Regions from separate parts of the Bacillus sp. 2175 genome, predicted to be linked through region 1. Evidence: predicted binding sites of a transcription regulator. Region 1 holds the regulator's gene; each other region holds the start of a gene.
The links. Region 1 encodes Rex, which represses fermentation and respiration genes when NADH is low (regulators of the CRP and FNR family bind a similar motif). Its sites were predicted from a motif close to TTGTGAAATATTTCACAA; they were not measured.

Region 1 (10,054 bases):
CGTCAGCAGCAGAAATAGCAGCTACTTGTGCGATAGAAGATTTACCTTCGATTGGTTTAGAAATCGTTTTTAATTCTTCAATTGCAGCAGTAACAGCTTTTTCGATACCTTTACGAAGACCCATTGGGTTCGCACCAGCTGTTACGTTTTTAAGACCTTCACGAATCATAGCTTGCGCTAATACAGTTGCAGTTGTTGTTCCGTCACCAGCTACGTCATTTGTTTTGCTAGCAACTTCTGCTACTAGTTTCGCACCCATGTTTTCGAATGCATCTTCTAATTCGATTTCTTTTGCGATTGTTACACCGTCATTTGTAATAAGTGGTGAACCGAATTTTTTCTCAAGAACAACGTTACGACCTTTTGGTCCAAGCGTTACTTTTACTGCATTTGCAAGAGTGTCGACACCGCGAAGCATCGAACGACGTGCTTCTTCACTAAATTTAATATCTTTTGCCATAATAATTGACCCCCTTGGATTTTTTAAGATTTATATAATTAACCGATAACTGCTAAAATGTCACTTTCACGTAAAATCAAGTAGTCTGTACCTTCATATTTCACTTCAGTACCTGCATATTTTGAGAAGATGATAAGATCACCTGCTGCTACCTCTAAAGCAACACGCTCACCATTCTCAAGCACTCGACCAGTACCTACTGCAACAACTTTACCCTCTTGTGGTTTTTCTTTTGCAGTATCTGGTAATACGATACCACTTGCTGTTTTTTCTTCTGCTTGAACAAGCTCAATTACAACGCGATCACCTAATGGCTTTAGCATGAACAATAACCTCCTCATTTTGTTATGTAAATTTCTTTTATTAGCACTCAAGTCATCCGAGTGCTAACACACTTATAATAATAAATAATCTCAATTTCTTTTGCAAGTAAAAAAATCATAATTTTTTCGCAAATCACTATATAAACTTTCTATATAGAATACTGCCTTTACTATATGAATCGTTGTTTCCACTGCTCGTATGTTACAATATGAAAGGACACCCTAAGTTGTTTTCGCTACACACACAACTTTCTCCTGTCTTCTATTATAATTTCAAATAAGGATTTACGAAAAAAACATAATTCAAGTGAGGTTTATATCGTAGGTAGCATATTTACATGTTATCCTAACTTATCTCATACACTATAGTTAGAAAGGATGGTTAAACCATTTGAAGAAACAATACTGGTGGATTATCGTTACATACATTTTAATGCAGTTATCTGGCGTTGTTGGATTGCCACTTCTCCTAAAAACAGGACTCTATGATAATAGAGGATTTACCATTGAGGAAAAAGGACAAATCATAACGGGACACTGGGCAATTATTAGCTTCTTTGTTGCATTATGTATCGTACTTTGGTTACTTAGAACAGATATTCGTGACAGGCATTTAGATCCAAAGCGCTCTTCTGCTCCAGCTACTATTGGATGGATTTTCATCGGGTTCTTCTTAGCTTTCTTTTCACAAATAGTTGCCGGTATGATCGAGATGCAGCTGCTAGGAATTAAACAAGGTTCAGAAAATACAATGAAACTAATGGAGATTGCAAGAACGACCCCTTGGTTCCTTATTGTTGTATCTATAATTGGACCTATCTTAGAAGAAATCGTATTTAGAAAAATTTTATTTGGTGCACTTTATAAGAAGTTTAACTTCTTTATCGCAGCTATCATTAGTTCGCTTGTATTCGCAGCAATTCATTTTGATTTTACTCATTTATTGGTATACACTGCTATGGGGCTCGTATTCGCCTTCTTATATGTGAAGACGAAACGGATTATCGTTCCGATTGCAGCTCATGTTGCGATGAATACATTGGTCGCTATTGGGCAAATTTTTATGAGCAATGAACAAATTCAAGAAATGATTAAAGAAGCTGAAAAAATGCAAGGCTTTATCGGAGGATTTTTTGTATGAGAAACTCACCATTGTTCATGGCTGCACTATACTTCCTTCTTGGATGTATCTTTACACGCTTCGCCATTACGAACGTGACAGATACAATCTGGAATATGTGGACAATACTATTTGCAGTTATGGCAACAATTGATTTTAATTTGGCACTTCGCCTTATATTAATTAAATTCACAAAGAAGAAACAATAATAAAACGCAGAGGTCGCTTCCTCTGCGTTTTATTGTGGATAGTTTTTCAAAAAGTAAACTAATGTTTGTAACTCTACAGCTAAGTCAATATGATGAATTCTAATATTCTCTGATACGTTTAATCGCGCTGGTGTGAAATTCAAAATACCATGCACGCTCGTTTCAGCTAATCTATCTGCTACAGCTTGTGCTACTGTAGCCGGTACTGTTAATATTGCCACTTGTATATCATTTGATAATCTCTCTTCTAATTCATCTAAATGATATACAGGAATGCCCCCGATTTCTGTTCCAACTTTCTCTTCACTAACATCAAATGCCATTTCAATTTTTGTATTATTGTTTTTCGTGAAATTATAATGTAAGAAAGCGGTCCCTAAATTACCTACTCCAATAAGTGCTACACGTGTTATATCATCTTGATCAAGTGTTTCGCGGAAAAATGATAATAGATAATTTACGTTATATCCATATCCCTTTTTCCCTAACGCTCCAAAATACGAAAAATCTCTTCGTATTGTTGCGGAATCTACTTTTACTGCCTCACTCAATTCGGCCGATGAAACACGCTGCTTACCAGAAAGAGATAAGTTTTGGATAAATCGATAGTATAGAGGCAATCTTTTAGCAGTGGCTTGTGGAATCTTTTGCTGATCCATATGACCTCTCCTCTCTTCCTATCTTTATTCATATACTTTAATCAAATACAGAAGTTTAGCACTCATTAAATTCCTTGTATAATAAAGAGAAGAAGTATTCTCTCTTTATTTTAAACTATACACTATTTTTAGTATGATTGAGAAATATAAACATGGCAAAGTTAAGAAATTATTTGAGGTGAAAACATTGATTTTATTACAAGTAAACGCGCTTTCGAAATTATACGGTGCAGAAACGATTCTTGCAAACATAAAATTGGAAGTACAAACAAAAGATCGTATCGCATTAGTTGGAAGGAATGGAGCAGGCAAATCTACATTATTAAAAATTATCGCTGGTGAATTATCTCATGATGGTGGCGAAATTATAAAACCGAAAGATGTCTCAATCGGATATTTAGCTCAAAATACTGGACTAGAAACGTCTTTAACAATTTGGGATGAAATGCTAACCGTCTTTACCCACTTACAGCAAATGGAGACAAAACTTCGAAGGCTTGAGCAAGAAATGGGAAAAGAAGAAAACTTTTCAAACGAAGCTACATATGAAAGATTGTTAGCTGATTATGACCAATTGCAACTCAATTATAAAGATCAAGGTGGATATCAATATGAAGCGGATATTCGCTCCATTTTAAGCGGCCTTGGCTTCCCAGTTGAAACGCACCAGACGACGATCTCTACTTTAAGCGGCGGGCAAAAAACAAGATTAGCTCTCGGGAAATTATTATTAACAAAACCAGACTTACTTATTTTGGATGAGCCTACAAACCATTTAGACATCGAAACATTAACGTGGCTTGAGCAATATTTACAAGGTTATCCTGGCGCAATATTAATCGTTTCACATGACCGTTATTTCTTAGACAAACTCGTTACACAAGTATATGAAATTTCGAATAAAGAAAGCAGACGATTTGTTGGTAACTACAGTAAATATTTAGACTTAAAATCAGCATTATATGAGCAAGAAATGAAACGTTACGAAAAACAACAAGATGAAATCGCAAAACTTGAGGACTTCGTTCAAAAGAATATAGCTCGCGCTTCTACAACGAAACGTGCTCAAAGTCGTCGTAAACAACTAGACAGAATGGAATTATTAACGAGACCATTAGGGGATTCTAAGTCAGCATCATTCCACTTCGATATTGAAAAGCAAAGTGGAAATGATGTTTTACAAGTAAATGATGCAACCATCGGCTATGATGAGAACCCTATAATTGAACATGTAACTATGCGCTTAACTCGCGGAGATAGTGTTGCTTTAGTTGGTCCAAACGGAATTGGGAAATCCACATTGTTAAAGTCTATTGTGAATAAGTTACCACTATTAAATGGTGATGTTTCTTTCGGATCAAATGTATCTGTTGGTTATTATGATCAAGAACAAGCAAACTTAACATCTTCTAAACGGGTTTTAAATGAACTATGGGATGAATATCCACTGCAACCTGAAAAAGAAATCCGTACTATACTCGGGAATTTTTTATTCACAGGAGATGATGTACTGAAACCAGTATCTTCCCTTAGTGGTGGACAAAAAGCTCGATTAGCTCTTGCAAAACTTATGATGCAAAAATCAAATTTATTAATTCTAGATGAACCTACGAACCACCTTGATTTAAACAGTAAAGAAATTTTGGAGAATGCTTTAATTGATTATCCAGGGACTCTTCTATTCGTCTCACATGACCGCTACTTTATTAACCGTGTAACAACGACTGTGGTTGAGTTATCAACAGAAGGTGCACAGGAATATTTAGGGGATTACGATTACTACGTTGAAAAGAAAAATGAAATGATTGAACGTGCAGAACTTGAACAGCAAGAAAGTGACATTCCTGTTCAAAAGGTGGTTGCACAAGAGAAATTAAATTATTTAGAAGAAAAAGAGCGTAAAAAACTAGAGCGTCAACGCACTAGAAAAATTGAAGAGCTAGAACAAAGTATATTAGAATTAGAAGAAGAAATTGCTACGTTAGAAGATCAACTTTGCTTACCAGAAATATATGCAGATTATGAAAAAGCTAGTGAAATTACAACTAAAAAGCAAACGCTACAAGAACAACTTGAAACTTGTATGGCAGAATGGGAAGAGCTGCATGTATAAGCATATTTAAATAAGAAAGATGTCTCATAAGTCAGGATTTTTGACTATGCGACATCTTTTTTTCTTTTAATACAGAAACAATTTTTTGAGTATATCAATCGTAACTTAGAATATACCAACGATTTTTCAAATATATCTATTGTAACCCTATATATATTAACAGTTCGACACGAAATATCGATTTAACGACAAAGATTGACAATATTAGCATCTTCTATAATAGGGGGATGTTTCAAAATGTTTTTCGGGGATATCTTCTTACTTTTTATTTCCCGAAAAAGAACAAACACAAAGGTCTGACATCATCCTATTTATCCACAAGTTTATACACATATCCACCTTTATAAAATAAACCTTAAAATAACTTTTCCACATTATCCACAATTAATAAAAAAGTTATCAACATTTTATATACACAATAAAACCCACATTATCAACAGACAATATGGGTTTTATCCACAACCTGTGGTTAATTATGTGTATAACTATGCTTCAATATCTAATCCTGGATTTGCATTTAAGGCTAATGTTGCACGCTTACCTTGTTCATAAGCAATTGTCCCTGCCGCTGCAATCATCGCTGCATTATCTGTGCATAAAGATAGCGGCGGAATAATTAATTCAATGTTTTCTTTTTGTGCAAATTCCTCTTCTAATCGCGCACGAAGTCCTTTATTAGCAGCTACTCCACCAGCAAGAAGTAATTGCTTTACATTATAAGCTTCTGCTGCACGAGCTGCTTTCGTTACAAGTACATCTATTACACTTTCTTGGAAACTTGCCGCTAAATCTTCTGGCGCAATTTCTATACCGCGTTGTTTTGCGTTATGCACAGTGTTGATAACTGCTGATTTCAATCCACTAAAGCTAAAATCATATGAATCCGGTTCTAGCCATGCACGAGGCAAATCAATTGTCGGTTCTCCTTCATGTGCAAGGCGATCAATATGAGGACCACCTGGATATGGCATAGATAACGTACGAGCTACTTTATCATATGCTTCTCCAGCTGCATCGTCTCGTGTTTCACCAATTACTTCGAATGAACCATGTTCTTTCATATAAACAAGTTCCGTATGCCCACCAGATACAACAAGTGATAATAACGGGAATTGAACTTCTTTTACTAAACGGTTCGCATAAATATGACCAGCAATATGATGAACACCGACTAACGGAATATCATGTGCAAACGCTACTGCCTTCGCTGCATTTACTCCAATTAGAAGTGCTCCTACTAAACCAGGACCTTCTGTTACAGCAATTGCATCAATATCATCAAATGTGATGTTTGCTTCCTTTAAAGCTTCTTCTAACACAACTGTAATTTCTTCTACATGATGACGGGATGCAATCTCTGGTACAACGCCGCCAAAACGTTTATGACTTTCAATTTGTGATGCAACGACATTCGCAATAATTTCCGTTCCATTTTTAACAACTGCTACTGCTGTTTCATCACAACTTGTTTCAATACCAAGTATAATCGTATTTTTTTCCATTATATATTCACCCACATTACGAGACCATCTTCCTGATTGTCTGCATAGTATCGTTTACGAATCCCACCATTTTGAAATCCGTATTTTCTGTATAACTGCTTTGCTACTTCATTTGATACACGTACTTCAAGTGTCATTGTTTTTACCCCTAGTTCTTTCGCTTCAGAAATAACTGCTTTCAATAGGGCATCTCCTAACTTTTGACCTCGGTATTCTGGCAAAATAGCTATATTTGTTATATGTGATTCATCAATAATTATCCACAATCCACAATACCCGACTACACGACCATCTTTTTCTAACACAATATAATGTGCATGTTCATTCATCGTTAATTCACGGTGAAAGGCATCTGCAGTCCAAGGAGTTGAAAAAGACGCTTCTTCAATAGCTACAATTTGAGCAATATCATCAAGCTCCATCTTTCTAAATATCATATCCATCTTCTGCAAGCTCCTACTTGTTTTGACTTTCTAACCACTTTGTTTCAGCTTCAGCTAAACGAAGATAGCTTGGAACAAACGTATGCACATCTTGTTCTTCTTTTTGTAATCCTAAGAATGCTAGCTCACTTGGTCTTGGGTTATTTTTAGTAAATGGAGCGAATACAGCTTGATCACCTAAATGTTCTATAATTGTTTCTTTATGCAATTTAACATCGTTACCGATAAATAAAACAGGCTGTCCTTTATCTTTTAACATTTGCAACCAGTCCACAATAAGAATAATTCGGTCTTCTTCTATTGAAGTTAACTGCTCTCCTTCATATGTATATAACCCAGTATAAATTTGCCCACGTCTTCCATCAAATAAAGGACAAATTAACCCGCTAAAGTTAGCACCGTTTGCAGCTACTACCTCTAAACTTGATACACCTACAATTGGTATTTGAAGTGACCAAGCTAATGTTTTCGCCGCTGTCACGCCTATGCGAACACCTGTATAGGATCCAGGTCCAGCAGCTACAACGATTTTAGTTAATTCCTTCGGTTTTACGCCACACTCTTTTAACAGTTTCTCTACAGCTGGCATAAGACGTACAGAATGGTTTTTTGTTAAATTTGTAATGATTTCCCCAATTACGTTTCCTTCCTCAATAAGGGATACACCCATTACGTAATTTGAAGTATCAATTGCTAGTACTTTCATCTTGTAATAGCTCCTCACATAATCTAATATAGCGATCTCCAATTGGCTCGAGTATAATTTTTCTTGTGTCATCTCCAGCATGGAATAAACTAATTTGTAACTTTTCATTTGGTAAATATGCCTCTATTAAATGAGCCCATTCTACTACCGTAATTCCTTTACCGTAGAAATATTCATCAAAGCCTAAGTCCTCTTCACTTTCTGCTAAGCGATACACGTCCATATGATATAGCGGTAATCTTCCTTTATATTCTTTAATGATATTAAAGGTAGGACTATTTACAACTCTTTTCACTCCAAGACCTTTTGCTAGTCCCTTTGTAAAAGTCGTCTTACCAGCTCCAAGATCTCCTTCTAAAATAATTACGTCTTGTGCCTCTACGAGCTTACCTAGTTTTTCTGATAACCTTTGTGTTTCCTCAGAAGATTTTGTTGTTACTTCATATTTACTCACAGACTTCACCTACTTTACTCACAATGTTCTCTGCTCTTTATTATACAGGTTTTGAATATATAAAAAAGTCCTTAGGAGTTGTCCTAAGGATAGTTTGACTGTCTTTATTAGTTTTTTGTTAAAACAAATAAAAAAATACGAAACAACTTGTTTCGTTCTTTTCTTTATATGAAATGGCGGTCCCGACCGGGGTCGAACCGGCGATCTCCTGCGTGACAGGCAGGCATGTTAACCACTACACCACGGGACCATTTGGTTGCGGGGACAGGATTTGAACCTGCGACCTTCGGGTTATGAGCCCGACGAGCTACCGTGCTGCTCCACCCCGCGACAATATAAATAGCTTGGCGACGTCCTACTCTCACAGGGACAAGGTCCCAACTACCATCGGCGCTAGAGAGCTTAACTTCCGTGTTCGGTATGGGAACGGGTGTGACCTCTCTGCCATCATCACCAAACTATGAAGGCATATTCCTTCAAAACTAGATAACATTGCTACATATTATATGGTTAAGTCCTCGATCTATTAGTATTCGTCAGCTCCACATGTCACCATGCTTCCACCTCGAACCTATCAACCTGATCATCTTTCAGGGATCTTACTAGCTTACGCTATGGGAAATCTCATCTTGAGGGGGGCTTCATGCTTAGATGCTTTCAGCACTTATCCCTTCCGCACATAGCTACCCAGCTATGCCCTTGGCAGAACAACTGGTACACCAGCGGTGCGTCCATCCCGGTCCTCTCGTACTAAGGACAGCTCCTCTCAAATTTCCTACGCCCACGACGGATAGGGACCGAACTGTCTCACGACGTTCTGAACCCAGCTCGCGTACCGCTTTAATGGGCGAACAGCCCAACCCTTGGGACCGACTACAGCCCCAGGATGCGATGAGCCGACATCGAGGTGCCAAACCTCCCCGTCGATGTGGACTCTTGGGGGAGATAAGCCTGTTATCCCCGGGGTAGCTTTTATCCGTTGAGCGATGGCCCTTCCATGCGGAACCACCGGATCACTAAGCCCGACTTTCGTCCCTGCTCGACTTGTAGGTCTCGCAGTCAAGCTCCCTTATGCCTTTGCACTCTACGAATGATTTCCAACCATTCTGAGGGAACCTTTGGGCGCCTCCGTTACACTTTAGGAGGCGACCGCCCCAGTCAAACTGCCCACCTGACACTGTCTCCCGGGTCGATAAGACCCGTAGGTTAGAATTTCAATACAGTCAGGGCGGTATCCCACCAGCGCCTCCACCGAAGCTAGCGCTCCGGTTTCAATGGCTCCCGCCTATCCTGTACAAACTGTACCAAAATTCAATATCAGGCTACAGTAAAGCTCCACGGGGTCTTTCCGTCCTGTCGCGGGTAACCTGCATCTTCACAGGTACTATAATTTCACCGAGTCTCTGGTTGAGACAGTGCCCAAATCGTTACACCTTTCGTGCGGGTCGGAACTTACCCGACAAGGAATTTCGCTACCTTAGGACCGTTATAGTTACGGCCGCCGTTTACTGGGGCTTCAGTTCAGAGCTTCGCTTACGCTAACCCCTCTCCTTAACCTTCCAGCACCGGGCAGGTGTCACCCCCTATACTTCGCCTTACGGCTTCGCAGAGAGCTGTGTTTTTGCTAAACAGTCGCTTGGGCCTATTCACTGCGGCTTTCCGTTAAGAAAGCACCCCTTCTCCCGAAGTTACGGGGTCATTTTGCCGAGTTCCTTAACCAGAGTTCTCTCGCACACCTTAGGATTCTCTCCTCGCCTACCTGTGTCGGTTTGCGGTACAGGCACCTTTTATCTCGCTAGAAGCTTTTCTTGGCAGCGGGGAATCAAAGACTTCGCTCCATAAGGAGCTTCCCCATCACAGCTCAGCCTTCACGATAAGCGGATTTGCCTACTTATCAGCCTAACTGCTTGGACGTGCACAACCAATCGCACGCTTCTTCTATCCTTCTGCGTCCCTCCATTGCTCAAACGATAAAGAGGTGGTACAGGAATATCAACCTGTTGTCCATCGCCTACGCCTGTCGGCCTCGGCTTAGGTCCTGACTAACCCTGAGCGGACGAGCCTT
Region 2 (11,040 bases), 920 kb from region 1:
TGCTCGCATACATCTCTAATACCTAAATTCAAGATGTTACTTCCAAGCAAACGTCCAAGCAAAAACTCAATAGACAAGTAATACATTTGCTTTTGCTCTCCGGATCGATAACTCTCATTCGTTGCAATCCATTGACTATTCATATACTCACGTACCATATGGCCGAGTGTATTATATTGATCACGAGTTGTAGAATCTTTAAAACTTTTACCATACATCGTCTCTAACTTTTCTAGAAAAGTTGATTTAAAACTTTCAACATGAGTAAACATTTTTTCACCACCTACATGTTATTCCATGAGACTTTTATACAATTCCTTATAAGCAAGAGCCGATTGCTCCCAGCTATAATCTTCAGTCATCGCTTGTTTTACAAGCTGCTCCCATACCGGTTTATCGTGATAGAATTCAATTGCACGATGAATCGTATGCAGCATGTCATGTGCATTAAAATTCGTGAAACTAAAACCATTTCCTTCTCCAGTTTCTTCATCATAAGAATGTACCGTATCGTTTAATCCACCTGTTTCTCTTACAATTGGAATCGTACCGTATGCTAATGCGATAAGTTGTCCAAGTCCACACGGTTCAAACAGCGATGGCATTAAGAATAAATCACTTCCTGCATACACTTGATGAGCTAATTCTTCATTAAATCCGATATAAACTTTTACCTTCTCCGGATACTCATATGCCATCCATTCAAAGAATTGCTCATATTCCGAATCACCTGATCCTAAAATAATACATTGTACATCTTCTTCCATTATTTCGCGGAATACAGTACGTACTAAATCAAGACCTTTTTGCTTCGTTAATCTCGTTACCATTGAAATAATTGGTGTATCCTCTTTTTCTGGCAAACCAAAATAACGCTGCAAGGCGCGTTTATTTTCACTCTTTTCATATAATGACTCTGCATCATACTGAGCCTTAATATACGAATCCGTTTCTGGATTATATACGCTCGTATCAATACCATTTACAATGCCGCTAAGCTTATCATTATATTTTCGCAGTAATCCATCTAACTTCTCACCGAAAAATTCATATTGAATTTCTTCTTTATATGTCGGGCTCACCGCTGTAATTTGATCCGAAGCGATAATACCGCCCTTCATAAAGTTCACATTCCCATAAAACTCTAACTGCTCACTGTGGAAATATTCATCACCAAGTTCTAACAAGTCGTACATTACTTCAGGAGGAAATACACCTTGGAACTGTAAGTTATGAATTGTATATACCGTTTTAATACGCTCATATAACGGGTTATCTTGATACTTTTCACGAAGTAAGAAATTAACCATAGCCGTATGCCAATCGTGGCTATGAAGAACATCCACTTCAAAATCAAGGTGCGGAATACACTCTAACACCGCTTTTGAGAAATAAGAAAAACGCTCTCCGTCATCATAATGACCATACAGAGAATCTCTCTTAAAATAATATTCATTATCTATTAAGTAATACGTAATTCCGTCTTGCTCACCTTTTAAAATTCCACAATATTGATTTCTCCACCCAAGCGGGACGTTAATTACTTTATGTAACGTACATCCATCTCTTAACTTTTGCGGAATGAGGCTATAATTCGGAAGTATAATACGAACGTCCACTCCTAATTTTTTCAGCTCTTTTGGGAGCGCACCCGCTACATCAGCTAATCCTCCCGATTTCACAAACGGTACACATTCTGATACTGCAAATAAAATATTCACTTGTTGTCCCACTGCGCGAAAAGTTTTTATTACTCCTCTTGCAGCTTCCTCCCTTCGAGTTTTCATTTGAATTAAAACTTTAATCAGTGGAGGAAAAAGCCCCCACTGATTCTTTTAAGAATAACTATTAATCGTACTGTTTTGTACGCTTCCTTTTTCTACAACATACGGCCCATCGGCGTTTCCTTTTAATACGACACCGTCACCAATTTTCACATCTTTATCAATAATAACACCATCTATTATACAGTTATCTCCAATTTGGCTCTTTTGCATAATAATACTGTTACGAATAATTGAACCTTTTCCAATTTTAACTGAACGAGAAACAACACTGTTTTCGACTTCCCCTTCAATAATACTACCGTTTGCAATCATTGTATTTTTCACGACTGCACCCTTTAAATAACGAGTTGGTGGCTCATCTTTTACTTTCGTAAAGATCGGTGCTTCTTTCTTAAATAATTGCTTCCAAATAGCAGGTTGCAAAATTTCTAAGCTATGTTTATAGTAACTTTCAATCGAGTCAATAATTGCTACATATCCAGTATGTTCATATGTAGCAATGTGTAATGATTTCCCGCGCTTTTCTCTCACTACATCAAATAAACTGTATTGTTCCAGATCTTTATATGACTCAAATAAGTCTAACAATAATTGTTTCTTTAACACATATGTTTGAAGTGAAACCCCTTCATGGCAAACTTCCGTAATATCAGCTGCCGTATGTATATGTCGCTCTAACACCGCTTGAAAATTTAATGCTGTTACGAGATGGCTATTCGTAATAACAACGTACTCTTCTCTGCTTCTTAGAAAATAATCAATATGTCTTCTAAAGTGTGCAAAAGACCCAAATTCATCTTGGTCACATTGGCAGTTTGGCGGGAATAAAAATAGTCCGTCTCGTTTTCTATCTAAATCCCACTGTTTTCCTGAACCAACATGGTCCATTAACGAACGATTTTTATGGCTTGTAAAAACTGCCACACTATGAATACTAGAATTCACCATATTTGAAAGCATGAAATCAATGAGTCGATAACGGCCCCCAAACGGTAACGCCGCTAGTGAACGATGCCCTGTTACTTTCTTTAAGGAAGGAAAACTTCCCGTTGCATTAATAATTCCTAACATTTTTTCTCCCATTCATTTCATCCCCCTTTTCTATTTCCCTTCAGCAATTAATACTACATCGTCAACATTCTTTTCTGGACGAATGATTGTTCCATCCTCGATAACCATTTCTGATCCAACAATCGCTCTTTCAATCACAACATTTTTACCAATCTTAGCCCCTGGCATAACGACAGAATCAATCACCATACTTCCTTCTTCCACCGTCACTCCTTGGAATAACACAGAATGCTTCACGTCCCCTTCAATGACGCACCCTTCGTTAATAAGCGATTCTTCTACTTTCGCCTTTTCAGCAATATATTGAGGCGGTTCGTTTGGATTGACAGAGTAAATACGCCAATTACGATCGTTTAAATTCAGTGATGTTTCATCGCGAAGCAAATCCATATTCGCTTCCCATAAGCTCTTCACCGTTCCAACATCTTTCCAATATCCTTCAAACGGATACGCCATTAGCTTCTTCCCTTCATCCAATAAAAGGGGAAGTACGTCTTTTCCAAAATCGTTACTAGATTCAGGGTTTCTTGCATCCATCTCTAAATACTCTTTCAAAATTGACCAATTAAAAATATAGATTCCCATTGATGCAAGATTACTTCTTGGAAATTGTGGTTTCTCTTCAAACTCAACAATCTCCATTTCTTCATTTGTATTCATAATGCCAAAGCGACTCGCTTCATCCCAAGGTACTTCAATAACAGAAATGGATACGTCCGATTCTTTCTGAATATGGTAATCTAGCATCTTACTGTAATCCATTTTATAAATATGGTCGCCTGATAAAATGAGAACATACTCCGGTTCATACTGACTTAAATAGTTTAAGTTTTGATAAATGGCACTTGCCGTACCTGTATACCACTTAACCCCTGAAGACTCCGCATAAGGAGGTAAGACTGTGACCCCACCGTTTACTCGGTCTAAATCCCACGCATTTCCGATTCCGATATAATTATGAAGTTCGAGTGGTTGATATTGCGTTAAAATCCCAACCGTTTCAATACCAGAATTCGCACAGTTACTTAGCGTAAAATCAATAATGCGATATTTACCACCAAATGGAACAGCTGGCTTGGCTAAATTCTTTGTTAATGCACTTAAACGACTACCTTTTCCCCCTGCTAGTAACATTGCTACGCACTTTTGTTTTTGAGCCATCTTGTTTTTTGCTCCCCTTTCTCGTCTTCACTGGTCGTAATATGGATACGCCAAATGGTGGAATTGTAATCTCTACATGTGCTGCTTGATTATGGTACGGTTCTAGAATCGTCTTAAGACGTTTCTTATTCACTTGTCCCGAACCGCCATATTGCTGTGCATCACTGTTTAAAATCTCGTTATAATACTCGAAATCTGGTACACCTACTTTATAGTTTTCATATGTAGCTTTCGTAAAATTACATACGATAACTAACGCATCTTCTTGTTTATCCCCTTGGCGGATAAACGAGAAAATACTTTGCTCGTTATTATTAGCATCAATCCACTGAAAACCTTCAGGCGAATGATCAAGCTGCCAAAGTGGTTTTGAGCGCTTATACAATGCTATGAGCTCTTTAAAGTAATCATGCATATAACGATGCATTTCAAAATCATGTAAATTCCAATCTAAATCTTCAAGGTCTTTCCACTCATCAAACTGCCCGAATTCTCCTCCCATGAAAAGTAATTTCTTTCCTGGGTGAGTAAAGAAATATCCATATAATAAACGAAGCTGAGCAAACTTATCCCAGTAATCACCTGGCATTTTATTTAATAACGACTTTTTCCCATGAACGACTTCATCATGAGAAAGGGGTAATATGAAGTTTTCAGAGTAAGCATATAGTAAAGAGAACGTCATTTTCTCATGAATATATTTTCTGTACTCTGGCGCACACTCCATATATTTCAGCACGTCATTCATCCAGCCCATATTCCATTTGTAATTGAATCCAAGCCCACCTTCATACGTTGGTGCTGTTACAAGTGGCCAAGCTGTTGAATCCTCTGCCGTCATAAGAAAATCTTCATCCTCTGCAAACACTGCTTCATTTAACTCCCTTAAAAATGACACAGCGTACTCATTACTTTGCTCTTGTCCTTCTTTATTCCAGTACAACATGTTCGCAACTGCATCTACTCTGAAACCATCAATATGGAAATATCTCATCCAAAATAACGCATTTGAAATTAAGAAATTACGTACCTCTCTCTTTCCTAAATCAAAATTGACAGTTCCCCATACTAGATTTTCTTGTACATCTTTATCTTTATATTCATAGGTCGGTGTGCCATCAAACAAATATAAACCGTGAGCATCTTTACAAAAATGCCCCGGTACCCAATCTAAAATGACACCGATTCCATATTTATGACATTCGTCGACAAAATACATTAAATCATGCGGTGTACCAAATCTACTCGTCGCTGCATAATATCCCGTTCCTTGATATCCCCAAGAACGATCATATGGATGCTCAACAAGCGGCATAATTTCAATATGTGTAAATTGATGTTCCACCACATACGGAATGAGTTCTTCTGCCATTTCCCTGTAAGAATATAGTGTTCCATCTTCTTTCTTTTTCCAAGAACCAAAATGTAATTCATAAACTGTCATCGCTTCTTTATAAATCGGTTTTTTCTTTTTCTTACGATTCCAGTTTTTATCATTCCATTCATATCCTTTTATATCAAAAACTACAGATGCCGTATTCGGTCTTACTTCTGCATATATAGCATACGGATCTGCCTTTAAAATGACGTCACCAGCCAACGTTTCAATCGCATATTTATATATTTCTCCTTCTTCAATATGCGGTATAAATAAGGACCAAATCCCTTCTTCTGTCACTTGTAGCATCTTATGTTGCTCATAATCCCACTCATTAAAATCTCCAACAACACTCATTGCTTTCGCATGAGGAGCCCAGACTGTAAATCGTACCCCTTGAATCTCATCTTCCGTCACAACATGTGCGCCAAAGATGTTATAACTTTCATAGTACTTTTCTGTATGAAACTCATCTCGTTTCACTTCTTCACAATTTATTACACTCAATATGTTCACCTCACTTAGATGACAGAATTTTTTATACTTTAACTATTTCTGCGAAAAACTGCAATATCCTTGTTAATTTATAAAAAACATTCGTTTTTTTCTTAAAAATGTTAGTTTTTCTTCACATTTCCGTGTAAAATATCGAATTTTGACGAATATTCATTGAAAACGCTTTATTATTCTTCTATATTTTTACCAATTATTTTTTCTCAACCTTTATTTTATTATGTTTATCCTATTTTTCATGCTATTTTCCACTCAAAATCAAAACAAAATAATCTGTCATAAAAAAATGTTTCTCAATATTTTTTGTCACAATGTTATTGAAATGCGAAATTTAATCCTGCTTTTGAAAAGCTACTTTCCGAAAAAGGAGTAACTGCAAAAGTAAATGAACCGAAATTAGAGGCAGGTTCTGTTACAGTTGGCGGCGCTATCGATGACAAAAACTTTGCTGGATTAGATGGTGATTTCCCGTTCATTGATGTAACTTTCAAAGTAGAAAATGATGAATTTTATGAAGCAAACGCTCAATTAGAGTCACCAATTTTTGTTTACTGGAAACAAGGTGAATCAGAACCAAATAGAATGCGTGTACTTCAAGATCAAACATTCTCAGTTATGTCCTTAAACTCACTAGTAGAAGGAAATATTAAACCTGGTGCGTTCTTAAATGAACGCGAATATTTAGATGAAAAGTTCGATTATACAAAGCTTGGCGTAAAAGTATATGCGACTGATTCTTACCGTCATAAGTTTGAAGGCTCACTAGATAAATACGGATACTTCAAACTAAATGGACTTCCAGTTAATAAACGCGACTATAACTTATATGTAGAGGTGACAGGACATTTAACAAACCGCCTAACAACGAAACTTGGTACTGAAAAAGACGGTAAGCTGCTTGGCCAATATTATTATGCAAGACCTGACGAAAACCTTGCCGGCGATGTAAATGCTGATAAAGTAATCGATATTAAAGATGCTGAAATTATCGCTAGCAACTATGGTAAAAAAGGACTAACTGTAAAAGACGGAGACCTTAATAAAGATGGTATTGTCGACGAAAAAGATATTCGCTTCGTTGAAAGGAACTTCTTGAAAAAAGGTCCAGATGCATCTAAATCACAAACACCTGTAGAAAAATCCAAAAGCGGTACACTGGCAGATATTTTAAAGAAATTAGGATTAACACCTAAAAAATAATAAAATGAAACTTTAATCAGTGGGTTTTTACTGCCCGGCAAATAGCGGAATAATAAAGAGCACTCTACGTAAAATAGAGTGCTCTTTTCTATAAACGACCCTTATCCAGCAAAAGGGGTATATTGGGGATATACAAGGGAAACCGGAAAAGGAATTTATATTAAATTATATAAGTTCAGAGGTAAGAAGCAGTTTCCCACCTCTGAATTATTTAGCAATTATTATAGTACTGGTGCCATTGTTTCTTTTAATACTTTTACAGAATGAGCGAACTTCACTTTTTCCTCTTCATTTAGCTCAAGTTCTACGATTTCACGTACACCTTCGCGGTTAATTACAGCTGGAACACCTACGTAAGCATCTTTCTCGCCGTATTGACCTTCAAGGTATGCAGATACAGTTAATACGCTGTTCTCGTTGTTTAAGATTGCTTTAGTTACACGAAGTAGTGACATACCGATTCCGTAGTAAGTTGCACCTTTACGCTCGATGATATGGTAAGCTGCATCACGTACGTTTTCGAAGATTTTGTCTAAGTCTTCTTGTTTGTACTGTTCGTTGTTAGCTAAGATTGTTTCTAATTTTTGTACACCGATAGTAGCGTGGCTCCATACTGGAAGTTCAGTGTCACCGTGTTCACCAACGATGTAAGCATGAACGTTACGTGGATCTACATCTAAGTAGTCACCTAACATGTAACGGAAACGAGCAGAGTCTAAAGTAGTACCAGAACCGATTACGCGCTCTTTCGGTAAACCAGATTCTTTCCAAGTTACGTAAGTTAAAATATCAACTGGATTAGTTGCGATTAAGAAGATTCCATCGAATCCGCTATCCATAATGACGCGAACGATTTGTTTAAAGATCTTTGTATTTTTCTCAACTAAGTCTAAACGAGTTTCACCTGGCTTTTGTGGTAACCCAGCAGTGATAACAACTAAATCTGCATCTTTACAATCTGCATAGCTACCGCTCCAAACTTTTGTTGGTGATGGAGAGAATGGTACCGCATGGCTTAAGTCCATTGCTTCCCCTTCTGCTTTTGCTTCATTAACATCTACTAATACGAATTCTTCAGCTACACCTTGGTTAATCATTGAGTAAGCGTAACTACAACCTACAGCTCCTGTTCCTACTAATACTACACGATTGATACCTTTTTTCATGGTAATTTCCCCTCTCTATTGTTCACATATATTTTTTTATGATTGTTTAAGTAATTAATTAAAATACTAATTTAATGTTGTTTAACTTCTTTACATTCATATTGTAGCACGTATTATTGTGAATTACTTCACAAATTATGACCTATTTGTGAACTTTTTCACATAGAGTGTAAAGTTATTGGAATAGGTGTGGAATCCATTTCAATGGAGGCGTTTTCTTTAGATTGTGAAAGGGTTTTTCTTGTGGTTTTCATCGGTAAGTGAAATTATATCGGCGATTTTTAGAATATATCGACCGTAACTCCAAATATATCAGCGATTATTAAAATTTATCGATCGTAACTCAAATTATATCAGCGATTTTTGCAATATATCGATTTACCGACAAAACTCGACAATACTGACAACATAAAAAAGCTGTCTTCAGTAGATCACACCTGTTGAGAGAAAGCAGCTTCTTCTATATATTATTTATTTTCATCCGTTTCTCCAAGTGTAGGAGGCTACAGCCATACAGCTGGGGTAAAAGTTCAACTTGAGGTATCATTTTAGATAGATAATTCCTTCATATCCATACAGGTCCAAATAAATAACATGATTGTATTTACCGCTCTATATACCCAACTGCAACAGCCCATACTTCATATTTCTTCTATGCATAAAAAAGCAGACTATCCAAAGTTCACTTTTATACAACAAAAAAGAGATAGCAGATTATGCTATCTCTTTTAGTATGACCCGTACGGGATTCGAACCCGTGTTACCGCCGTGAAAGGGCGGTGTCTTAACCACTTGACCAACGGGCCAGTTCTGGCAGAGAAGAAGGGATTCGAACCCTCGCACCGCGTTCGCGATCTACTCCCTTAGCAGGGGAGCCCCTTGAGCCACTTGGGTACTTCTCTATAAATATGGCTCCGCAGGTAGGACTCGAACCTACGACCGATCGGTTAACAGCCGATAGCTCTACCACTGAGCTACTGCGGAACAATTATGGTGGGCCTAAATGGACTCGAACCATCGACCTCACGCTTATCAGGCGTGCGCTCTAACCAGCTGAGCTATAGGCCCATAATTAAAAAGCGGGTGAAGAGAATCGAACTCTCGACCAGAGCTTGGAAGGCTCTTGTTTTACCACTAAACTACACCCGCATTAAATTGTAAATGGTGAGCCATGAAGGACTCGAACCTTCGACCCTCTGATTAAAAGTCAGATGCTCTACCAACTGAGCTAATGGCTCATTTTGAAAGTGGTGCCGACTAGAGGACTTGAACCCCCAACCTACTGATTACAAGTCAGTTGCTCTACCAATTGAGCTAAGTCGGCTCGTGATTTCAAAATGGTGGCTCGGGACGGAATCGAACCGCCGACACGAGGATTTTCAGTCCTCTGCTCTACCGACTGAGCTACCGAGCCTTTATGTAAAAAATGGCGGTCCCGACCGGGGTCGAACCGGCGATCTCCTGCGTGACAGGCAGGCATGTTAACCACTACACCACGGGACCATTTGGTTGCGGGGACAGGATTTGAACCTGCGACCTTCGGGTTATGAGCCCGACGAGCTACCGTGCTGCTCCACCCCGCGATGATAAAATATTCACTTTAGAAAAAATGGAGGAGGTAGAGGGATTCGAACCCCCGCGCGACTCTCGCCGCCTGTCGGTTTTCAAGACCGATCCCTTCAGCCGAACTTGGGTATACCTCCGAGATATATACGTCTAATGGTGGACCTTGTAGGACTCGAACCTACGACCGGACGGTTATGAGCCGTCTGCTCTAACCAGCTGAGCTAAAGGTCCTTTATGGTAGCGGCGGAGGGGATCGAACCCCCGACCTCACGGGTATGAACCGTACGCTCTAGCCAGCTGAGCTACACCGCCATAAATGATATTAATATAAGTGGAGCCTAGCGGGATCGAACCGCTGACCTCCTGCGTGCAAGGCAGGCGCTCTCCCAGCTGAGCTAAGGCCCCATGTTTTTAGGAATATCGGGAAGACAGGATTTGAACCTGCGACCCCCTGGTCCCAAACCAGGTGCTCTACCAAGCTGAGCCACTTCCCGTTAATAAAAGCGCGCCCGAGAGGAGTCGAACCCCTAACCTCTTGATCCGTAGTCAAACGCTCTATCCAATTGAGCTACGGGCGCATATGGTGCCGAGGGCGGGGGTCGAACCCGCACGGTGGTCACCCACCGCAGGATTTTAAGTCCTGTGCGTCTGCCTGTTCCGCCACCCCGGCATGTCATATTGAAAATTGGAGCGGAAGACGGGATTCGAACCCGCGACCCCAACCTTGGCAAGGTTGTATTCTACCACTGAACTACTTCCGCAAGACATGTATGAGTTATTTAATTAAAAGTGCGGGTGAAGGGAGTCGAACCCCCACGCCAAAGGCGCCAGATCCTAAGTCTGGTGCGTCTGCCAATTCCGCCACACCCGCATATTAATTTATTTAAGAAAAATGGGGCGACTGATGGGAATCGAACCCACGAATGCCGGAGCCACAATCCGGTGCGTTAACCACTTCGCCACAACCGCCATGATTTCTGGTGCCGACTAGAGGACTTGAACCCCCAACCTACTGATTACAAGTCAGTTGCTCTACCAATTGAGCTAAGTCGGCTAAATGGTGGAGGATGACGGGATCGAACCGCCGACCCCCTGCTTGTAAGGCAGGTGCTCTCCCAGCTGAGCTAATCCTCCATTTGCCTGGCAACGTCCTACTCTCACAGGGACAAGGTCCCAACTACCATCGGCGCTAGAGAGC
Region 3 (11,040 bases), 700 kb from region 1:
GACGTTACAAACTGTTAGCGAGCAAGTGAAGTTGTTAGAAGATATTTTAGAAAAGTAATATTGCTTAGAAAGAGCACGAGTGATGTGCTCTTTTTTCATTGAAACGAATACTTGATAGGAATTTAATTGCTTTTCTGCGCGTTTTCTGCCAAGCTTAAGGAGATAAAGTGAGACTAGTACATACTGATTATTAGCCCTCACCAATCAAGCTATCCGCAAATAGCGGAATAAAATACTTCAAAGAAAGAATTATATAGGTGACGCATATGATCGAAGTTAAGACTTCTGAACTTAGTGATGGAGAATTTAATAGAGGTGTATTTGCAACTCGTGATATTAAAAAGGGTGAGTTGATACACGCAGCACCAGTTATCTCTTATCCGAATGAACAGCATGAACATATTGAGAAAACGTTACTTGCTGATTACGCATTTGAGTATGGAATCAATCATACGGCAATCCTTTTAGGATATGGTATGTTATTTAATCATTCATATACACCGAATGCAACGTATGACATCGTTTTTGAGAATCATACATTTAACTTCTATGCTTATAAAGATATAAAAGCAGGAGAAGAAATTTTAATCAATTATAATGGTGAAGTTGATAACGATGAGCTGTTATGGTTTGATAAAGAAAAAGAAGAGAACGAAAAGTAATATAAAGAGTATAGAAAGAGCACATTCTGTGGGATGTGCTCTTTTTTATTGATGTAAATAAAGTAAAAAGTACAAAAAAATACCACTTTCTTTTTGTGTGGTATAGTAAGATACTGAGGGATAGTGTTTTGAAAAAGTCATATATTTTACAAATTGTTGTCTTTCTGATGACATGTCAAGTTTAGTAGTCCATTTGGGTTGCTTTATTATGCAATATATATTTTAATATGAGTGGCACCTCTTATAAATTAAGAGGTTTATAGGTGTCTCGAATTGATTTTGGGTACACTGTATCCACCACTTTAGGTTTTTTCATGTACGTGGGGATATTATGGGCCCGTATAACGGGATAAAATGAATATAGAAATAGAGGAATCGTAAAATGAATATGCAAGAGGTTTATAAATATTTAAGTACGGTATTGCCTGAAGGACATGTTAAACAAGATGAAATGTTAAAGAATCATACGCATATTAAAGTTGGCGGAAAAGCAGATGTTTTTGTTGCGCCTACAAATTATGATGAAATTCAAGAAGTTATTAAATATGCGAACGAATATAATATTCCAGTTACGTTTTTAGGAAATGGATCGAATGTCATTATTAAAGATGGTGGAATTCGCGGGATTACAGTAAGTTTAATTCATATTACAGGTGTTACTGTAACAGGAACGACGATTGTAGCACAGTGTGGTGCAGCAATTATTGACGTATCACGTATTGCCTTAGACCATAACTTAACGGGTCTTGAGTTTGCTTGTGGTATTCCAGGTTCAGTTGGCGGAGCATTATATATGAATGCTGGTGCATACGGCGGTGAAATTTCGTTTGTATTAACAGAAGCTGTCGTAATGACAGGTGATGGAGAGCTACGTACTTTGACGAAAGAAGCATTTGAATTTGGATATCGTAAGAGTGTATTTGCGAACAACCATTACATTATTCTTGAAGCGAGATTTGAACTTGAAGAAGGTGTACATGAAGAAATTAAAGCCAAAATGGATGATTTAACGTTTAAACGTGAGTCAAAACAGCCTCTAGAATATCCTTCATGTGGTAGCGTATTTAAGCGCCCACCAAATAACTTTGCTGGTAAGTTAATTCAAGACTCAGGACTACAAGGTAAGCGAATTGGTGGAGTAGAAGTTTCTTTAAAACACGCTGGATTTATGGTGAATGTTGATAACGGAACAGCACAAGATTACATCGATTTAATTCACTTCGTACAAAAGACAGTTGAAGAGAAATTTGGCGTGAAGTTGGAGCGAGAAGTAAGGATTATTGGAGAGGATAAAGAATAACGAAATACGTATGAAGATATGAATTATTTTAAAATAACATTTGGGTATTGTTGACAATTTGTTTTCAATTCAATATAATGGCTAATAATTTAACAAGTAACATACGTTGAAAGAGCCCAGTAGCAGTTTGTCACTGTTAACGAGAGAGCTAGGGGTTGCTGGAACCTAGCACAAACAAACTTGCGAATTACACTCTGGAGTATCTTAGGTAATGCTAAGCGGACTAGCAATCGATATTATTGCTAAGAGTGGTATGAGTAGCTATGCTATTTATGCAAACTGGGTGGTAACACGGTGAATAATCGTCCCTATGTCTATCGTAGACATAGGGGCTTTTTTGTTTTTAAAAAATAAAGGGGATGACAAAAGATGAATATTATTGATGAATTAGAATGGCGCGGCGCCGTTAATCAGCAGACTGACGAAGAAGGCTTACGTAAGCTAGTAGAAGAGAAAAAGATTTCACTATACTGCGGAGTTGATCCAACTGGTGATAGTATGCATATCGGACATTTGATTCCGTTTATGATGATGAAGAGATTCCAATTAGCTGGCCATCATCCTGTTATTTTAATTGGCGGGGCAACAGGAACAATTGGTGATCCGAGTGGACGACAATCAGAGCGTCAGCTTCAAACGTTAGAAGTGGTTCAGCATAATGTAGATGCGTTAACAGCACAAATGAAAAAGCTATTTGATTTTGGTGGAAATAGCGAAGTGAAGATGGTAAATAACTATGATTGGACACATGAAATAAATATTATTGAGTTTTTACGTGATTACGGGAAAAACTTTAGCATCAATAGCATGTTAGCGAAGGATATTGTAGCAAGCCGTTTAGATACAGGTATTTCTTTCACAGAATTCACGTACCAAATTTTGCAAGCGATGGACTTCCACCATTTATACACGAAAGAGGATGTTCAACTTCAAATTGGTGGCAGTGACCAATGGGGAAATATTACGAGTGGTTTAGATTTAATTCGTAAGTTAGAAGGTCATGAGGCGAAAGTATTCGGATTAACGATTCCGTTATTATTAAAATCGGACGGTACGAAGTTTGGTAAATCAGCGGGTGGTGCGGTTTGGCTTGATCCTGAAAAAACGACACCGTTTGAATTTTACCAGTTCTGGGTAAATACAGATGACCGTGACGTAATTAAATACTTGAAATACTTTACGTTCTTAACGAAAGAGCGTATTGATGAATTAGCAACGAAGGTAGAAACAGAGCCTCATAAACGTGAAGCGCAAAAAGTGTTAGCGGAAGAAATGACGAAATTTGTTCATGGAGAAGAGGCGTTCCTGCAAGCTGAGAAAATTACAGCAGCGTTATTTAGCGGAGATATTAAATCGTTAACAGCTGATGAAATTGAACAAGGCTTTAAAGAAATGCCAACATTCCAGTCTTCAAAAGAGACGAAAAACATCGTAGAGTGGCTAGTCGATTTAGGGATTGAACCATCTAGACGACAAGCACGCGAGGACATTAATAATGGTGCGATTTCTATGAATGGTGAGAAAGTAACAGATGTGGGTACAGATGTTACTGTAGAAAATTCATTTGATGGAAGATTTATTATTATTCGTAAAGGGAAGAAGAACTACAGTCTTGTGAAATTAGGATAATAAGTAAGGCTGGAAAATATATCGGCGATTTTTCGAATATATCGACCGTAACTCAAATTATATCGGCGATTTTCGAAATATATCAGCGCAAATCCGAATATATCAGCGATTTTCCCAATATATCGATTTACCGACAAAAAGCGACAATAAGAACTGTTCCGAACGGGACAGCTTTCATTATAAAAAGTCAGTATATTTAGATAAATTTAAAGGGTATATAATTTTTTTGACGAATAAATAAGTTAGAGAAAATTACGGATAAAAAATAGCCCGAACCATGCAGGGCATGATTCGGGCTTATATTCAGATTAGTAAGCTAAGCTGAATAGACCTTTAATGTGTGATAAGTAACGAACGTTACTTGCTTCTTTCATTAATGATGCTGGTAAGCCTTTAAGTGGAGTATTACTTGCTCCAATTGTAGCAACCGCATCTTTACGTCCTAGACTAGCAAGTGTTCCAGAGTTTACAGGTGCGAACTCTTCCAATGCTTTGCCTTCTAGTGCTGCGTATAAGTTGTATCCAATTAACTCACCCATTTGCCAAGCGATTTGTGCAGTTGGTGGGTATGGACGTCCGTCTGGAGCGAAGACAACAGCGCTGTCTCCAGCAACGAATACGTCTTTGTGAGAAGTAGATTGTAGGTATGCATCAACTGTTGCACGTCCACGGTTAACTTCAAGACCTGATTCACCGATTAATGGGTTACCTTGTACGCCGCCTGTCCAAACGAATGTGTTAGCAACAAGTTTTTGACCGTCTTTTAAGTCGATTTCATTGCCAGCAACGTTTGTTACAGGAAGACCAGTTAAGAATGTAACACCGCGTGCTTCTAGGCTAGTAGTTGCACGTTCGATTAAGTGGTCTGGTAATACTGGAAGGATTTTTGGACCTGCTTCAACAAGAAGAAGTTTCACTTCTTTTGGATTTACGCCGTGGCTTTTTGCAAGTTTAGGCATAATGTCAGCAAGCTCACCAACTAGCTCAACGCCAGTTAATCCGCCACCACCGATTACGATTGTAGCATCAGCTTCGTTTTTCGTTTTCGCGTATTCACGAATACGGTCTTCAACGTGTTTGTAGATTTTGTTTGCATCAGCAGCCGATTTTAATACCATGCTGTTTTCTTCTAGTCCTGGAATACCGAAGTAAGCAGTTTTACTTCCTAAAGCAACTACAAGTGCATCGTAAGATAAAGTAGTGCCACCAGCTAGTTTGATTTCTTTGCTATCAACTGAGAATGACTCAACTGTTGCGATTTTAAGATCGATGTCTTTCCCTTTGAAAAGCTTTGTAAGTGGCATTGCAACTGCTTGCTCAGACACGTTACCAGCTGCAAGGCGGTGTAGTTCAGTGATGATTTGGTGTGTTGGGTATTGGTTAATCACTGTAACTTGTGCTTCTGATTTGCTGTAATATTTACGTACGTTTAAAGCGGCAAGAAGACCGCCATAACCAGCGCCTAAGATGACAATTTGTTTTGACATAGTATGATATCCCCCGTCTTTACTAATTGTTGTTATAAGTTAAATTATTTATTGTTACGTTCTGCACTAATTTGAAGATATGCGTTCACAAAGCGGAACATTTTTTGTGCTTGTGGATCTTTTAGTAATTTTAACAGGCCGAATAGGCCGATAACTTCGTTGCTTTCTTCAGCACGATCTTTCGCTTCGATTGCAGTTGCAGCCATGCTTTTCACTGTATCTTTTACAGGTTCTACAAGCTCTGTAATTGCACCAACAGTGTCGCTTTTTAATACTTCATCAGTAGCAACAGTTTGAGCGAAGTCATAAGACTTAGTTAAAATGTTAACAAGCTCAGTTAATTTTGGAAGCTGTTCTACTAGTGTTGTTAATGATTCTTGTACCTCAGGTTTTAACAACTGATCAAGTACATCAAGTTGTCCTTGGCTAGCAGAAATTTGTACAGTTTCTTGTTCTGGCTTTGTTTGAGTCATAGTTTCTGGCATCTCCAATTCTCCTTTACGATAGCAATACTCTTATTTTTTATAAGTAAGATAGTAAACGTTTACGAAACTTTATACAAAGTTTCACAAAACACAATAAAATGCCTTTAAATTTATGACAGCAAGTAAGCTGCAAACATAAATCTAAAACCATAACGTCTTACTTATTATTTATGAACTGTCCGATACATGGCTTGTCCGCATAATGGAAAAGCTCCGTTACCGGAAAGTGTATATAATATATATCCTATATTATATACTATATACACCTATGTTAACATAAAAATGATTCCTAATTATTTGATATTGAGTGTATAACGTAGTGCTGACAAGGTATGAAAGCGTATAAAATATTTTGTTCCAGTTAGAAATGTATATACATATAAAGAAAAAAAGGAAAAAATGAACAAATTCATGTTCGTTTTTTCCTTTTTCCTATTATTCACCTTCTACAATTAGCATCGATGTGTTACCGCTTTTTTCAAGATGGCATTCGCCCCAAGTACAAAGAGAATCAAGAATGGACTCTAAAGACCAACCGTATTCTGTAAGTGAATATTCTACTTTTGGTGGTACTTGATTGTATACCTTTCTTTGAATAACCCCATCGTCTTCTAATTCACGTAATTGCTGAGTTAACATTTTTTGTGTAATCCCAGGCATTAAACGTTTTAGTTCACTCGTTCTTTTTGTGCCTTTCGTTAGATGACAAAGGATAACAACCTTCCATTTTCCACCGATAACCTCTAAAGTCGCTTCAACGGGAATATTATATTTCTTCATATAAAAATCTCCTTTGATGAATGTAGATTTAAGTTCTCCAACAAAAGAAGCTAAATAATTAAATGTTACTAAAAAGTGCCTATAGCACTTTAAAGTACGTACTTTTTATCATGTTGAATATGTTCCATAATAGCATACGTAAGAGGGAAATGAGTAGTACGGTACTAAAAAGTGCCTATGTTACTTTTAGGTACCTATCGTACTTTTAAGTGCGTTCTTCAAAAAAAGAGTAAAGCCATTCATAATAGCGTATATCAACAGTAAAGTTATTTTTGTAGAAGATAAAAAGGCCTTTTTATCATACTATTATGATTGGATTTCTCGCATTAAGGAGGAGTTCAATTGAATTCATATACAGTATCTTCTTCGGTTATGCAGACGAATCGGAGAAGTATGTTTGCTTTATTAGCACTAGCAATTAGTGCGTTTGGAATTGGTACAACTGAATTTATTAGTGTCGGCTTATTACCATCTATCTCAGAGGATTTACATGTTTCTGTTACAACAGCGGGGTTAACTGTTTCTTTATATGCATTAGGAGTAGCGTTTGGTGCTCCAGTATTAACGTCATTAACAGCTAGTATGTCGCGAAAGACGTTATTAATGTGGATTATGATTATTTTCATTATTGGTAATGGAATTGCGGCGGTAGCAACAAGTTTTACTGTGTTACTTATTGCGAGGGTTGTATCTGCATTTGCGCATGGTATTTTTATGTCAATTGGATCTACAATTGCGGCTGCGCTTGTACCTGAGAATAAACGTGCAAGTGCAATAGCATTTATGTTTACTGGTTTAACTGTTGCGACTATTACAGGTGTACCAATTGGAACATTTATCGGTCAACAATTTGGCTGGAGGGCCTCGTTTATTGTTATTGTGGCCATTGGAATCGTTGCTTTAATCGCCAATAGTATGCTAATTCCTTCTAATTTAAAAAAAAGTACGTCTGTATCATTTCGCGATCAATTTAAGCTGATTACGAATGGAAGACTGTTACTTGTATTTATTATTACTGCATTAGGATACGGGGGAACGTTCGTAACATTTACGTATTTATCTCCGTTATTACAAGAAGTAACAGGATTTAAAGCAAGTACCGTTACAATTATTTTGTTAGTATACGGAATTGCAATTGCGATTGGGAATATGGTCGGGGGAAAATTATCAAATCATAATCCGATTCGAGCGTTATTTTACATGTTCTTTATTCAAGCGATTATATTATTTGTTTTAACATTTACAGCGCCATTTAAAGTCGCTGGATTCATCACAATTATTTTCATGGGACTATTCGCATTTATGAATGTTCCAGGGCTACAAGTGTATGTTGTTATATTAGCTGAGAGGTTTGTACCTAGCGCTGTTGATGTAGCATCGGCGATTAACATTGCAGCATTTAACGCAGGAATTGCTCTTGGTGCTTACTTGGGCGGTATTGTAACGAACTCGTTAGGATTAATTCATACGGCTTGGGTAGGTGGAATTATGGTAGTAGGTGCTGTTGTTTTAACTGCGTGGAGTATGACATTAGAAAAAAGAGATCAAGTAAAATAAAAGGAGAGAAAATAAAATGAAAAACTTACAAAGTAAAACAGTATTAAATAATGGTGTAGAAATGCCTTGGTTCGGTTTAGGTGTATTTAAAGTAGAGGATGGACCAGAACTTGTAGAAGCAGTGAAATCGGCGATTAAAGCAGGATACCGCAGCATTGATACAGCTGCAATTTACGGAAATGAAAAAGCTGTAGGTGAAGGAATTCGCGCGGGTATAAAAGAAGCAGGCATTTCTCGTGAAGATTTATTCATTACTTCAAAAGTGTGGAATTCGGATCAAGGATATGAAACGACACTTGCTGCATATGAAGAAAGCTTAAAAAAATTAGAGCTGGATTATTTAGATTTATACCTTGTTCATTGGCCTGTAGAAGGGAAATATAAAGATACGTGGAGAGCGTTAGAAACACTTTATAACGAAAAACGCGTACGTGCAATTGGGGTAAGTAATTTCCAAATTCATCACTTACAAGATGTAATGAAAGATGCAGAAATTAAACCAATGATTAACCAAGTAGAATACCACCCTCGTTTAACACAAAAAGAATTACAAGCTTTCTGTAAAGAACAAGGTATTCAAATGGAAGCATGGTCACCACTTATGCAAGGTCAATTATTAGATAACGAAAAATTACAAGAAATTGCTGAGAAACACGGTAAAACAACAGCGCAAGTTATTTTACGTTGGGATCTTCAAAATGGAGTAATCACTATTCCAAAATCAACGAAAGAACACCGCATTATTGCAAATGCCGATATATTTAATTTCGAATTAACGAAAGAAGATATGGAAAAAATCGATGCGTTAAATCAAAATCACCGCGTTGGTCCAGATCCTGATAACTTCGATTTCTAAGATTAAAGTAAGAAAGAAGAGTGCGTAAAAGCACTCTTTTTTTGTGCATAAAAATAGTTTCTAAATAAATACTACTTAGTATTAAGTTTGTGATAAGGGGCTGTAAACATGAATATAAAGCAATCGTTCAAGATTTTAGCTATGTTTTTAAGTGTTTTATTTGTGTTATTCCCGCTTCAAAAAGCATTTGCAGAAGTTATGGACCATACAAAGTATGAAATGAATTGGAGTTATAGTAAGTCAAAGAAGAAACCAATTCGAACAGAGCTTATTAAAACCGCAGATGGCAAAATTGCTTTTTGCTTAAATGTAGATTTGAAATCTCCAAGCGGTCAAGATTTACCGGAAATGGGGAAAGTGGATATTAACGTATACCGTGTACTATTGAATGGATATCCACAAAAGAGTCCACAAGAATTAGGTGTTTCTGATTGGAGAGAAGCACATTACGCAACGCAGCTTGCAGTGTGGAATGCGTTAAAACAAATCGATATTAATGATTTAGATTTCCGCAATAAAAATGTAGAGAAAGTAACGAAAGACATCGTTGCAAAAGCAAGCGCTAGTGAAGAGTTACAAGAAATTACGATGAGTGTAACTCCTACAGAAGAACAAGAAGCAGTATTAAAAAATGATTTCTTTGAAACAGGTTTATATACAGTAGAAACAAATGCAAAAAGCGGAACGTATAAAGTACAAGCAACAGGTGCACCAGCGGGCGTGAAATTTGCAAATGAAAAAGGCGAAACAAAAACAGAATTTAATGTAGGAGAAAAGTTCCGCATTTTAATTCCAAAACAAACACCAGCTGGTGGATTTAGCTTTAAAGTATCAGGAAATTTAACGAAATTACAAGGGATTGCGCATAAAGGTACATCGACTATTCAAAATGCAGTAGTATTACTTGAGCGTAGTGAAGAAAAAACAAGTCCAGAGTTAGCGGTAAGTTGGAAAAAGGCTGAGGCTCCAAATAAACCAAATAAGCCATATACTCCAAATGAACCGCATAAACCGAATCAAAAGAGATAATGAAAAAGCATTGGCGTATGCCAATGCTTTTTTATATGAATTCTTTAAAGGTATATCAAGATAATAATTAATCGAGTGAAACACTATTTTAACGTTTTAAAAAGTATTTAAAAATAATAAAATGTGACAAAATCTAAACGTTGCAATAAATAGATTTTATTCACGAAATTGTAACATTATTCTAATTAGAGAGGCTATCAAACAAAGTGTAAAGCGTGTAAAATTCATTTGGAAAAACTACCTATAGATGGTCATATATGAAGAAAATGTAAGTTTTTATTGTTATTTTTAGATGTATAGATGACAATACTGAAAAATATCTTTTACTATTCTCTTTTTTATGTAGCAAGAGAACTCATCACAAATAGAGAGAAGTGAGGAGGGCATATTACATATAAATTTTACAATGTAAGAAAGCGAATGCATGGAGAGAAATGCGGTAGTAATATATACAGGTGCGCGAGGTGTTAGTCCATTCATCAAATGTTTTTATAGGAATAATAGGATTACTTATTAGATGAATATATAGGGTAGTTTATCTAAATAAAGGAACAGGGGACACAGATTATGTCGAAGAAAAAGACGAGTAGGGTATTAGTAGCTGGAATATGTATATCTACATTATTATCGCCAGTAGCTTTCGAAGCATCGAAAGGATATGCAGCACCTTTGGAAGAAAATAAAGGTGGGAAATTAGAAGAGGTAAAAGAGAATAAGTTTGAGCAGAGAGTATTTCAGTTGCCGGGGAAAGGTAGCGTAGAAGAAAATAATCGTTTAAGAGTTACTTGGAAACTTTCCGCTAATGAACCGACTGGAATTTATGCAGAGCCAAATGAAGAGATTACAATTGACATAAAAGGAACGCAGTCTATCCAAGCTTTTATTGGAACGAGATCTTATGATGAAAAGGACCCAGAGGAGTTTAATTTAAAACCAGGGAAAAATGTTATTTCATCTTCAAGAGGCGGTATTTTATATTTTTATAATATGAATAACGAAGGAGAAGTAACAGCTTCCGTTACAAATGGTGGTAGTCACTTTCCTTTATTTATTTTAGGTAAGCATACAAAAAAAGATTGGGATGAAATGTTAAAAAAATATAAGGATCCTTATGCAGTTGAATTAAAAGGTGAGAGAAGCTTAATTACTACTACTTACGATTCTGTGCAGAAATATATGAAGAATACGGATCCAACAGATTTAATGAAATTGCATGATAAGATTATCCGTTTAGAAAACGCAGTGGCAGGATTAT

Region 2: the regulator Rex is predicted to act here: its motif matches at 8,393-8,410, upstream of ACXKY9_RS23850 (L-lactate dehydrogenase).
Region 3: the regulator Rex is predicted to act here: its motif matches at 5,633-5,650, upstream of ACXKY9_RS25140 (DUF1641 domain-containing protein).

Annotation. Positions count from the first base shown of each region.
Region 1 is NZ_CM173819.1:245,159-255,212, reverse strand. It holds gene groL (chaperonin GroEL) at 1-460, opposite strand, end outside; gene groES (co-chaperone GroES) at 499-783, opposite strand; gene ACXKY9_RS01490 (CPBP family intramembrane glutamic endopeptidase) at 1,175-1,924, shown strand; gene ACXKY9_RS01485 (YdiK family protein) at 1,921-2,112, shown strand; gene ACXKY9_RS01480 (redox-sensing transcriptional repressor Rex) at 2,142-2,771, opposite strand; gene ACXKY9_RS01475 (ABC-F family ATP-binding cassette domain-containing protein) at 2,959-4,884, shown strand; gene tsaD (tRNA (adenosine(37)-N6)-threonylcarbamoyltransferase complex transferase subunit TsaD) at 5,370-6,386, opposite strand; gene rimI (ribosomal protein S18-alanine N-acetyltransferase) at 6,386-6,829, opposite strand; gene tsaB (tRNA (adenosine(37)-N6)-threonylcarbamoyltransferase complex dimerization subunit type 1 TsaB) at 6,843-7,535, opposite strand; gene tsaE (tRNA (adenosine(37)-N6)-threonylcarbamoyltransferase complex ATPase subunit type 1 TsaE) at 7,516-7,989, opposite strand; tRNA gene ACXKY9_RS01450 (tRNA-Asp) at 8,164-8,239, opposite strand; tRNA gene ACXKY9_RS01445 (tRNA-Met) at 8,243-8,319, opposite strand; rRNA gene rrf (5S ribosomal RNA) at 8,332-8,447, opposite strand; rRNA gene ACXKY9_RS01435 (23S ribosomal RNA) at 8,496-10,054, opposite strand, start outside.
Region 2 is NZ_CM173819.1:4,587,708-4,598,747, forward strand. It holds gene glgP (glycogen phosphorylase) at 1-272, opposite strand, end outside; gene glgA (glycogen synthase GlgA) at 291-1,721, opposite strand; gene glgD (glucose-1-phosphate adenylyltransferase subunit GlgD) at 1,836-2,870, opposite strand; gene glgC (glucose-1-phosphate adenylyltransferase) at 2,889-4,019, opposite strand; gene glgB (1,4-alpha-glucan branching protein GlgB) at 3,967-5,904, opposite strand; partial or broken gene ACXKY9_RS23845 (dockerin type I domain-containing protein) at 6,232-7,110, shown strand; gene ACXKY9_RS23850 (L-lactate dehydrogenase) at 7,332-8,276, opposite strand; tRNA gene ACXKY9_RS23855 (tRNA-Glu) at 9,011-9,082, opposite strand; tRNA gene ACXKY9_RS23860 (tRNA-Ser) at 9,088-9,178, opposite strand; tRNA gene ACXKY9_RS23865 (tRNA-Asn) at 9,186-9,260, opposite strand; tRNA gene ACXKY9_RS23870 (tRNA-Ile) at 9,268-9,344, opposite strand; tRNA gene ACXKY9_RS23875 (tRNA-Gly) at 9,355-9,425, opposite strand; tRNA gene ACXKY9_RS23880 (tRNA-Lys) at 9,439-9,514, opposite strand; tRNA gene ACXKY9_RS23885 (tRNA-Thr) at 9,525-9,600, opposite strand; tRNA gene ACXKY9_RS23890 (tRNA-Phe) at 9,615-9,690, opposite strand; tRNA gene ACXKY9_RS23895 (tRNA-Asp) at 9,704-9,779, opposite strand; tRNA gene ACXKY9_RS23900 (tRNA-Met) at 9,783-9,859, opposite strand; tRNA gene ACXKY9_RS23905 (tRNA-Ser) at 9,887-9,979, opposite strand; tRNA gene ACXKY9_RS23910 (tRNA-Ile) at 9,997-10,073, opposite strand; tRNA gene ACXKY9_RS23915 (tRNA-Met) at 10,078-10,154, opposite strand; tRNA gene ACXKY9_RS23920 (tRNA-Ala) at 10,175-10,247, opposite strand; tRNA gene ACXKY9_RS23925 (tRNA-Pro) at 10,263-10,336, opposite strand; tRNA gene ACXKY9_RS23930 (tRNA-Arg) at 10,347-10,420, opposite strand; tRNA gene ACXKY9_RS23935 (tRNA-Leu) at 10,424-10,512, opposite strand; tRNA gene ACXKY9_RS23940 (tRNA-Gly) at 10,529-10,603, opposite strand; tRNA gene ACXKY9_RS23945 (tRNA-Leu) at 10,633-10,713, opposite strand; tRNA gene ACXKY9_RS23950 (tRNA-His) at 10,736-10,811, opposite strand; tRNA gene ACXKY9_RS23955 (tRNA-Thr) at 10,821-10,896, opposite strand; tRNA gene ACXKY9_RS23960 (tRNA-Val) at 10,901-10,976, opposite strand; rRNA gene rrf (5S ribosomal RNA) at 10,981-11,040, opposite strand, start outside.
Region 3 is NZ_CM173819.1:4,807,696-4,818,735, reverse strand. It holds gene ACXKY9_RS25165 (DUF4077 domain-containing protein) at 1-58, shown strand, start outside; gene ACXKY9_RS25160 (SET domain-containing protein) at 267-662, shown strand; gene murB (UDP-N-acetylmuramate dehydrogenase) at 1,045-1,962, shown strand; T-box leader at 2,060-2,275, shown strand; gene tyrS (tyrosine--tRNA ligase) at 2,332-3,591, shown strand; gene ACXKY9_RS25145 (NAD(P)/FAD-dependent oxidoreductase) at 3,900-5,078, opposite strand; gene ACXKY9_RS25140 (DUF1641 domain-containing protein) at 5,123-5,563, opposite strand; gene ACXKY9_RS25135 (winged helix-turn-helix transcriptional regulator) at 5,999-6,343, opposite strand; gene ACXKY9_RS25130 (MFS transporter) at 6,716-7,900, shown strand; gene ACXKY9_RS25125 (aldo/keto reductase) at 7,917-8,756, shown strand; gene ACXKY9_RS25120 (thioester domain-containing protein) at 8,865-9,785, shown strand; gene ACXKY9_RS25115 (putative mucin/carbohydrate-binding domain-containing protein) at 10,353-11,040, shown strand, end outside.